Linked DNA regions of Allocatelliglobosispora scoriae. The protein of the gene in region 2 interacts with the protein of the main gene of each other region in a pairwise test. Links are inferred from orthologs where the notes say so. Each region holds a gene or a part of one and is shown on either strand. Other genes may lie near its edges.

The links.
Region 1: the proteins of nth (region 2) and aceE interact in binary tests that used the Escherichia coli proteins (3 or more experiments, as listed by UniProt). The link is inferred for Allocatelliglobosispora scoriae from one-to-one orthologs.

Annotation. Positions count from the first base shown.
Region 1 is NZ_JACHMN010000002.1:1,946,233-1,949,827, reverse strand. Bases 100-3,379 are described here. They hold aceE (pyruvate dehydrogenase (acetyl-transferring), homodimeric type), read right to left. Parts: upstream 3,033-3,379; coding sequence 300-3,032; downstream 100-299. Other genes in these bases: F4553_RS14430 (glycoside hydrolase family 9 protein), read left to right, coding at 3,340-3,379; F4553_RS14440 (pyridoxal phosphate-dependent decarboxylase family protein), read left to right, coding at 100-157. Also shown: more of F4553_RS14440, read left to right, coding at 1-99; more of F4553_RS14430, read left to right, coding at 3,380-3,595. UniProt on the Escherichia coli protein: Component of the pyruvate dehydrogenase (PDH) complex, that catalyzes the overall conversion of pyruvate to acetyl-CoA and CO(2).
Region 2 is NZ_JACHMN010000002.1:3,802,184-3,805,289, reverse strand. The notes cover bases 224-3,014. They hold nth (endonuclease III), read right to left. Parts: upstream 2,117-3,014; coding sequence 1,331-2,116; downstream 224-1,330. Other genes in these bases: F4553_RS22935 (CapA family protein), read right to left, coding at 2,146-3,014; F4553_RS22945 (TlpA family protein disulfide reductase), read right to left, coding at 678-1,334; F4553_RS22950 (NUDIX hydrolase), read right to left, coding at 224-681. Also shown: F4553_RS22955 (MarP family serine protease), read right to left, coding at 1-44; more of F4553_RS22950, read right to left, coding at 49-223; more of F4553_RS22935, read right to left, coding at 3,015-3,106. UniProt on the Escherichia coli protein: DNA repair enzyme that has both DNA N-glycosylase activity and AP-lyase activity. The DNA N-glycosylase activity releases various damaged pyrimidines from DNA by cleaving the N-glycosidic bond, leaving an AP (apurinic/apyrimidinic) site.

The DNA.
Region 1 (3,595 bases), 1.9 Mb from region 2 along the record:
CCTGGAGCGCATCCACGCGAGCCGCCGGGTGGCGTTGACGAGCACCCGCATCAACGGCGATTACGCGCTGCGCCTGTGCGTGCTGAGCCACCGTACCCACCGCAGCCACGTCGACGAGGCGCTGGGCATCATCCGCGCCGCTGCACTCGCAGCTTGATCGCATTACTTCCGGGAAATAGCCCCCTCCGAGCGAGGTGGAGGGGGCTGTTTCCGGGAAACAACGCGATCACGCGAGGTGAGCGCAGATGACACGAGGGGCCCGCGCACCAGCGCGGGCCCCTCGTCGTGCACGGTGCTGCTTACGAGTCGCCGCCGGTCTCGCCCGCCGGAGCGGCGAGGACGTCGTCGATCGCGTATTTCCGGTAGGCGTCGGCGGGTGCCGTCGCGGCCACCTCACCGCGCTTGGCGAGCTGCGCCAGCGTCGCGACCACGATGGACTCGGCGTCCACGTGGAAGTGCCGCCGCAGCGCCGCCCGGGTGTCGGAGCGGCCGTAGCCGTCCGTGCCGAGCGAGGTGTAGTCGCCCGGGACCCAGCGGGAGATGAGGTCCGGCACGGCCCGCATCCAGTCCGAGACCGCCACCTTGGGGCCGTCGGCATCGGCGAGCTTGCTCTCGATGTAGGGCACCCGCGGCGTCTCGGGGTGCATCAGGTTGTGCTCCTCGGCCTCGATGGCGTCGCGGCGAAGCTCGGTCCAGCTCGTCGCGGACCAGACGTCGGCGGAGACGCCCCAGTCCTGTGCGAGCAGCTCCTGGGCCCGCAGGGCCCACTGCATGCCGGTGCCGGAGGCGAGGATGTGCGCCTTGGGTCCCTTGCCGGTGCCGGGTGCGTAGCGGTAGAGCCCCCGGAGCATGCCCTCCACGTCGACGTTCTCGGGCTCGACCGGCTGGAAGATCGGCTCGTTGTAGACCGTCAGGTAGTAGAAGATGTTCTCCGGGTCGTCCCCGTACATCCGGCGGAGGCCGTCCTTCATGATGTGCGCGATCTCGAACCCGAACGCCGGGTCGTAGGTCACCACGGCCGGGTTGGTCGCCGCGATGAGCAGCGAGTGACCGTCCTCGTGCTGGAGGCCCTCACCGTTGAGCGTGGTGCGCCCGGCGGTGGCACCGAGCAGGAAGCCCCGGGTCATCTGGTCGGCGGCGGCCCAGAGGCTGTCGGCGGTCCGCTGGAACCCGAACATCGAGTAGAAGATGTAGACCGGGATCATCGGCTCGTCGTGCGTGGCGTACGCCGAGCCCGCAGCCGTGAAGGACGCGACGGAGCCGGCCTCGTTGATGCCCTCGTGCAGGATCTGCCCGGCGGTCGACTCCTTGTAGGACAGGAAGAGCTCCCGGTCCACCGAGGTGTAGGTCTGGCCGTGCGGGGAGTAGATCTTGAGCGTCGGGAAGAGCGAGTCCATGCCGAAGGTGCGTGCCTCGTCCGGGATGATCGGCACCCAGCGGGCACCGATGTTCTTGTCGCGGATGAGGTCCTTGAGCAGGCGGACGAAGGCCATCGTGGTGGCGACCTTCTGCTTGCCCGAGCCCTTCTTCATGTCCTTGTAGAGGTCGTCGCCGGGCAGCGTCAGCGGCTTGGTGACCGTACGCCGGGACGGGAGCGACCCGCCGAGCTCCTTGCGCCGGTCGAGCAGGTAGGCGAGCTCGTCGCTGTCCTTGCCCGGGTGGTAATAGGGCGGCTCGTAGGGGTTGGCCTCGAGCACGGAGTCCGGGATGTCGAGGAAGAGCCGGTCGCGGAAGGCCTTGAGGTCGTCCAGGGTCAGCTTCTTCATCTGGTGCGTGGCGTTGCGGCCCTCGAAGTGCGAGCCCAGCGTCCAGCCCTTGATGGTCTTGGCGAGGATGACGGTCGGCTGGCCGGTGTGCTCGGTCGCAGCCTTGTAGGCGGCGTAGAGCTTGCGGTAGTCGTGGCCGCCCCGCTTGAGGCCCCAGATCTCGTCGTCGCTCATGTGGTCGACCATCTTGCGGGTGCGGGGATCGCGCCCGAAGAAGTGCTCGCGGACATAGGCGCCGGACTCGGCCTTGTAGGTCTGGTAGTCACCGTCGGGCGTGGTGTTCATGAGGTTGACCAGCGCACCGTCGGTGTCGGCGGCGAGCAGCGGGTCCCACTCGCGACCCCAGACGACCTTGATGACGTTCCACCCGGCACCGCGGAAGTAGGACTCCAGCTCCTGCATGACCTTGCCGTTGCCCCGGACCGGCCCGTCGAGCCGCTGGAGGTTGCAGTTGATCACGAAGGTGAGGTTGTCCAGCTCCTCGCGGGCGGCGAGGCCGATCGCGCTGAGCGACTCGGGCTCGTCCATCTCGCCGTCGCCCAGGTATGCCCAGACGTGCTGCTGCGACGTGTCCTTGATGCCCCGGTGGTGCAGGTAGCGGTTGAACCGCGCCTGGTAGACGGCGTTGATGCCGCCGATTCCCATGGAGACGGTCGGGAACTCCCAGAAGTCCGGCATGAGGCGCGGGTGCGGGTAGCTGGGCAGACCGCCGCCGGGGTGGGTGAGCTCCTGGCGGAAGCCGTCGAGCTGGTGCTCGGTGAGGCGTCCCTCCAGGAAGGCCCGGGCATACATACCGGGGGAGGCGTGACCCTGGAAGAAGATGTGGTCGCCGCCGCCGGGGTGGTTCTTCCCCCGGAAGAAGTGGTTGAAGCCGACCTCGTAGAGCGAGGCCGACGACGCGTAGGTCGAGATGTGCCCACCCACGCCGACGCCGGGCCGCTGCGCGCGGTGCACGGTCATCGCGGCGTTCCACCGGATGAACGCGCGGATGCGTCGCTCCGCGGCCTCGTCGCCGGGGAACCAGGGCTCCCGCTCGGTGGAGATGGTGTTGATGTAGTCGGTCGTGGTCAGCGGTGGGACGCCGACCTGCCGCTCACGGGCGCGCTCCAGCAGGCTCAGCATGATGTAGCGGGCCCTCTTGGCGCCGCGCTCGTCGATGACTCCGTCGAGCGATTCGACCCACTCGGCAGTCTCCTGCGGGTCGATGTCCGGTAGCTGGCTCGGCAGGCCGTCGCTGATGACCGGGCGCTTGCGTTCGGTGGACACAGGCGTTCCCTCGCGTTTGTGTGGTCTACAAGTCTGTTGCGTTTGGTGTCATCCTGCCTCTCGGAGGGGCATCTCGTCACGCTTACGGGCACCCGATGCGATTCGCGACACGCATACTGACCAGTAACTTCGTGCCGGGGCAGCCTGGGGCGCCTCGGCTCGACCGAATCGAAATGATCTGTCGAATCGAGCTTTCTGCCGGTTGACACCCCGGAAACGAGTTGGCAATAATTCGTCGTGATGGATTGGGAGCGCTCCCAACATCAACTCGCGCAACCCCGCTTCCTTTCCGAGAGGAAACCCCCCAGTGCGCACACCCCTCCGTCTCGTCCCGTTGGCCGGGCTCGCCCTGCTCGCGGGCGGTCTGACGGCGTCCGGCACCGCCTACGCCGACCCGCCAGAGCAGATCATCAACGGCACCTTCGACTCCGGTCACGCCCCGTGGTGGGGGACCGGCAACATCACGCTGGACTCCAGCGGCGGTCGGCTCTGCGCCGACATCCCCGGCAGCACGAGCAACCCGTGGGACGTGATCATCGGCCAGAACGACATCCCGCTCGTCG
Region 2 (3,106 bases):
AACACCACCATGAGGCCCAACAGGATCACGTCGACCACGGACATCGCCCTAGCCTACGGGCAACGGCTCGATGCGCGAGGTGTCCCACGGGCGAGCCCAGCCGCCCATCTCCAGCAGGGTCGTCAGGACGCCCGCGGTGAAGCCCCAGACGAGCATCCCGCCCGCCTGGAAGGCCGGTCCGGTCCACCCGCTGGGGTGGCGGCACCGGAACCGATTGGCCGGGTCGACGAGCTCCGAGATCGGCAGCCGCGCGACGCTCGCCACCTCGGCGGCGTCGACCGCGGTCACCGGGTGCGGCGCGTGCCACCAGGCCAGCACGGGTGTCACGACGAAGTCGCTGACGGGGATCCAGAGCTGCGGCAGCTCCGCAACGACGGTCACGCTCGCCGGGTCCAGCCCGACCTCCTCCGCCGCCTCGCGCAGCGCGGTCCCGACCGGCCCGCCGTCGCCCGGGTCGGCCGCTCCGCCGGGAAATGCCGGCTGCCCCGCATGCGTACGCATATTCGCCGCCCGCTCCAGCACCAACACGTCCGGCCCCGACGGCCCCTCCCCCAACAGGACCAGCACCGAGGCGGCCCGCCCGCCCCCCTCGGGAACCGAGAAGCGGGTGAAGTCCGCAACCGACGACGCCCGGACCCGCCCCGCCAACGGCTCGAACCACCCCGGCAAGACCAGGCTCACAGGTACTTCTCCACCAGCGCACCCAGCGACGCATCATCCAGCGCCACGCTCCGATAGATGAAGGCGATCCGCCCGGCCTCGTCGACAAAGATCGTCGCAGGCACGAACCCCAACGCCATCGCCGAGTTGAACCGGCTCCTGTCATCGAAGAGCATCGGAAAACTCACCCCCAGGTCCTCAGCCACCGACACCGCCGCCGCCCGGGTCGACGTGTCGACAACCCCAACAACCTTCGGCGCCCCCGTCTTCCGCGCCAACCTCTCAAACGCCGGCAGCTCCTCCCGGCACGGGGCACACCACGACGCCCACATGTTGATCACCATCGGCCCCCGCAGGGCCCGCACGTCAACCACGGACCCCCCGTCGAAACACGGCAACTGCAACTCAGGCAGCAGTGCCCCCGACCCCGAAGGCGAAGCCGAGGAGGAAGTCAACGGAGAACAGGACTCAAAAGCCCCGGTGACAAGCGGCTCAGAAGCAGCAACAGACGGCGAACACCCCGCCACAACCCCCGAAACCAAGACCCAGCCAACCAGTGCCACCGTCAATCTGTGAAAACCTCCCGCGCGCCCACCCCACCGCGACCAGAGTCGCCGTGGGGGGCGGCGAATGACCCGCGTCGGGATCAAGCCTGACCGCCCAGAGCGGGTCATTCCCCGCCCCCCACGGCCACCCCGTCACCATCCCCCAGCGCGAGCGCAGCAAGCTCAGCAACCCGAGGCCCCTTGAGCAGCCGAGCAGCCTCAGCGAACCCGACAGGCCCGAGACCATAGGACGGACACGACGGCGCCAACGTGCAAGCACCACACGCAGGCTTCCGAGCGTGACAAACCCGCCGCCCGTGAAAGATCACCCGGTGCGACAGCATCGTCCAGTCACGCTTGGGGATCAGGGCGCCGACGATGTGCTCGACCTTCACGGGATCGGTCTCGGCAGTCCACCCCCACCGATTCACCAATCGCCCGAAATGCGTATCCACCGTGATGCCCGGCACATCGAACGCGTTCCCCAGGATCACATTCGCGGTCTTCCGGCCGATCCCCGGCAGGGTCACCAGATCGTCGAGCCGCCCGGGCACCTCGCCCCCGAACCGCTCCACCAACGCAGCACCCAGGTTGATCAGCGAATTGGTCTTGTTTCGGAAGAACCCCGTCGGCTTGATCATTGCTTCGAGCTCGCCCCGATCGGCCCCCGCGTAGTCCGCAGCCTTCGGATAGCGCCGGAACAGCGCCGGCGTCACCTCGTTGACCCGGGCATCGGTGCACTGCGCGGAGAGGATCGTCGCGACCGCGAGCTCCAGCGCATTGGTGTGGTCGAGCTCGCAGTGCGCATCAGGGTGGATGACCTCGAGCTCACGCGCCATGCGCCGAGCCCGACGTTTCAATGCCAGCTCAGTCTCCGTCACGGACGAAACTCTAAACCTCCGCTCCGACACCGCCCATCAGCAGCGCCGCAGCGGCCGGGTCAGGCATCGGCAGGCGTGATCTTCCCGGTCGACTTGTCGATCTTCGGGCCGGTCTTCGGGAAGTCGGCCTTGGTCAGGTCGCTCACCGCACCGGCGCCCTTCTTGTTCGAGTCGACCGTGGGGATGCCAGCGCTGTTCATGATCGAGGAGAGGAAGTCGCCGCTGACCCAGGAGCCGTCGGCCTTGAGCGTCACCTTGAGCACGCCGCCCCAGCCGAGCCGGCCGTCGGGCGTGAGCGACCTGCCGCCGCCCGCGAAGTTCCCCAGGCTGTACGCGATGAGCCGGCCCTTGTAGAACTCCATGCCCCGCAGCACGTGCGGCCCGTGCCCGACGATGAGGTCGGCACCGGCGTCGATCATGGCGTGGGAGAACTTGATCGGGTCGCCCCGGTTCTCGCCGAGGAACATCTCGGTACCGGGCTTCACGTGGGTCATCCCGCTGCCCTCGGCACCCATATGCACCTGGACCACCACGATGTCGGCCTTCTCGGCCGCCTTCTCGACGACCTTCTTGGCCGAGGTGATGTTGGTGAGGCTGTTGTTCCACGCGTACGACGAGAACCCGACGACCGCCACCTTGACGCCCTTGACGTCGACGACGGTGATCTGGTCGGGCGCGCCGGTGTGCTTCAGCCCGACCTCCTCCAGCGCCTTCTGGGTGTTGGAGTAACCCTTCGAGCCGAAGTCGTTGCCGTGGTTGTTGGCCTGGTTCATCAGCATGAAGCCGGCGTCGCTCAGGTATTTCGCGTAGTGCGGCGGCACCCGGAACTGGTGGCACTTGGTCGAGGTCGGAGCGCACTTACGCGTACCGGTGTCGTCGGTGATCGGCTCCTCGAGGTTGCCCATCACCAGATCGGCCGGGAGCAGCGACTTCACCTTGTCGAAGAAGCCCTTGCCGTCGTTGGCCGGATAGGCGCCGGGGCGTCCCATCACGATGTCACCCGTGGCCGAGAGGCTGATC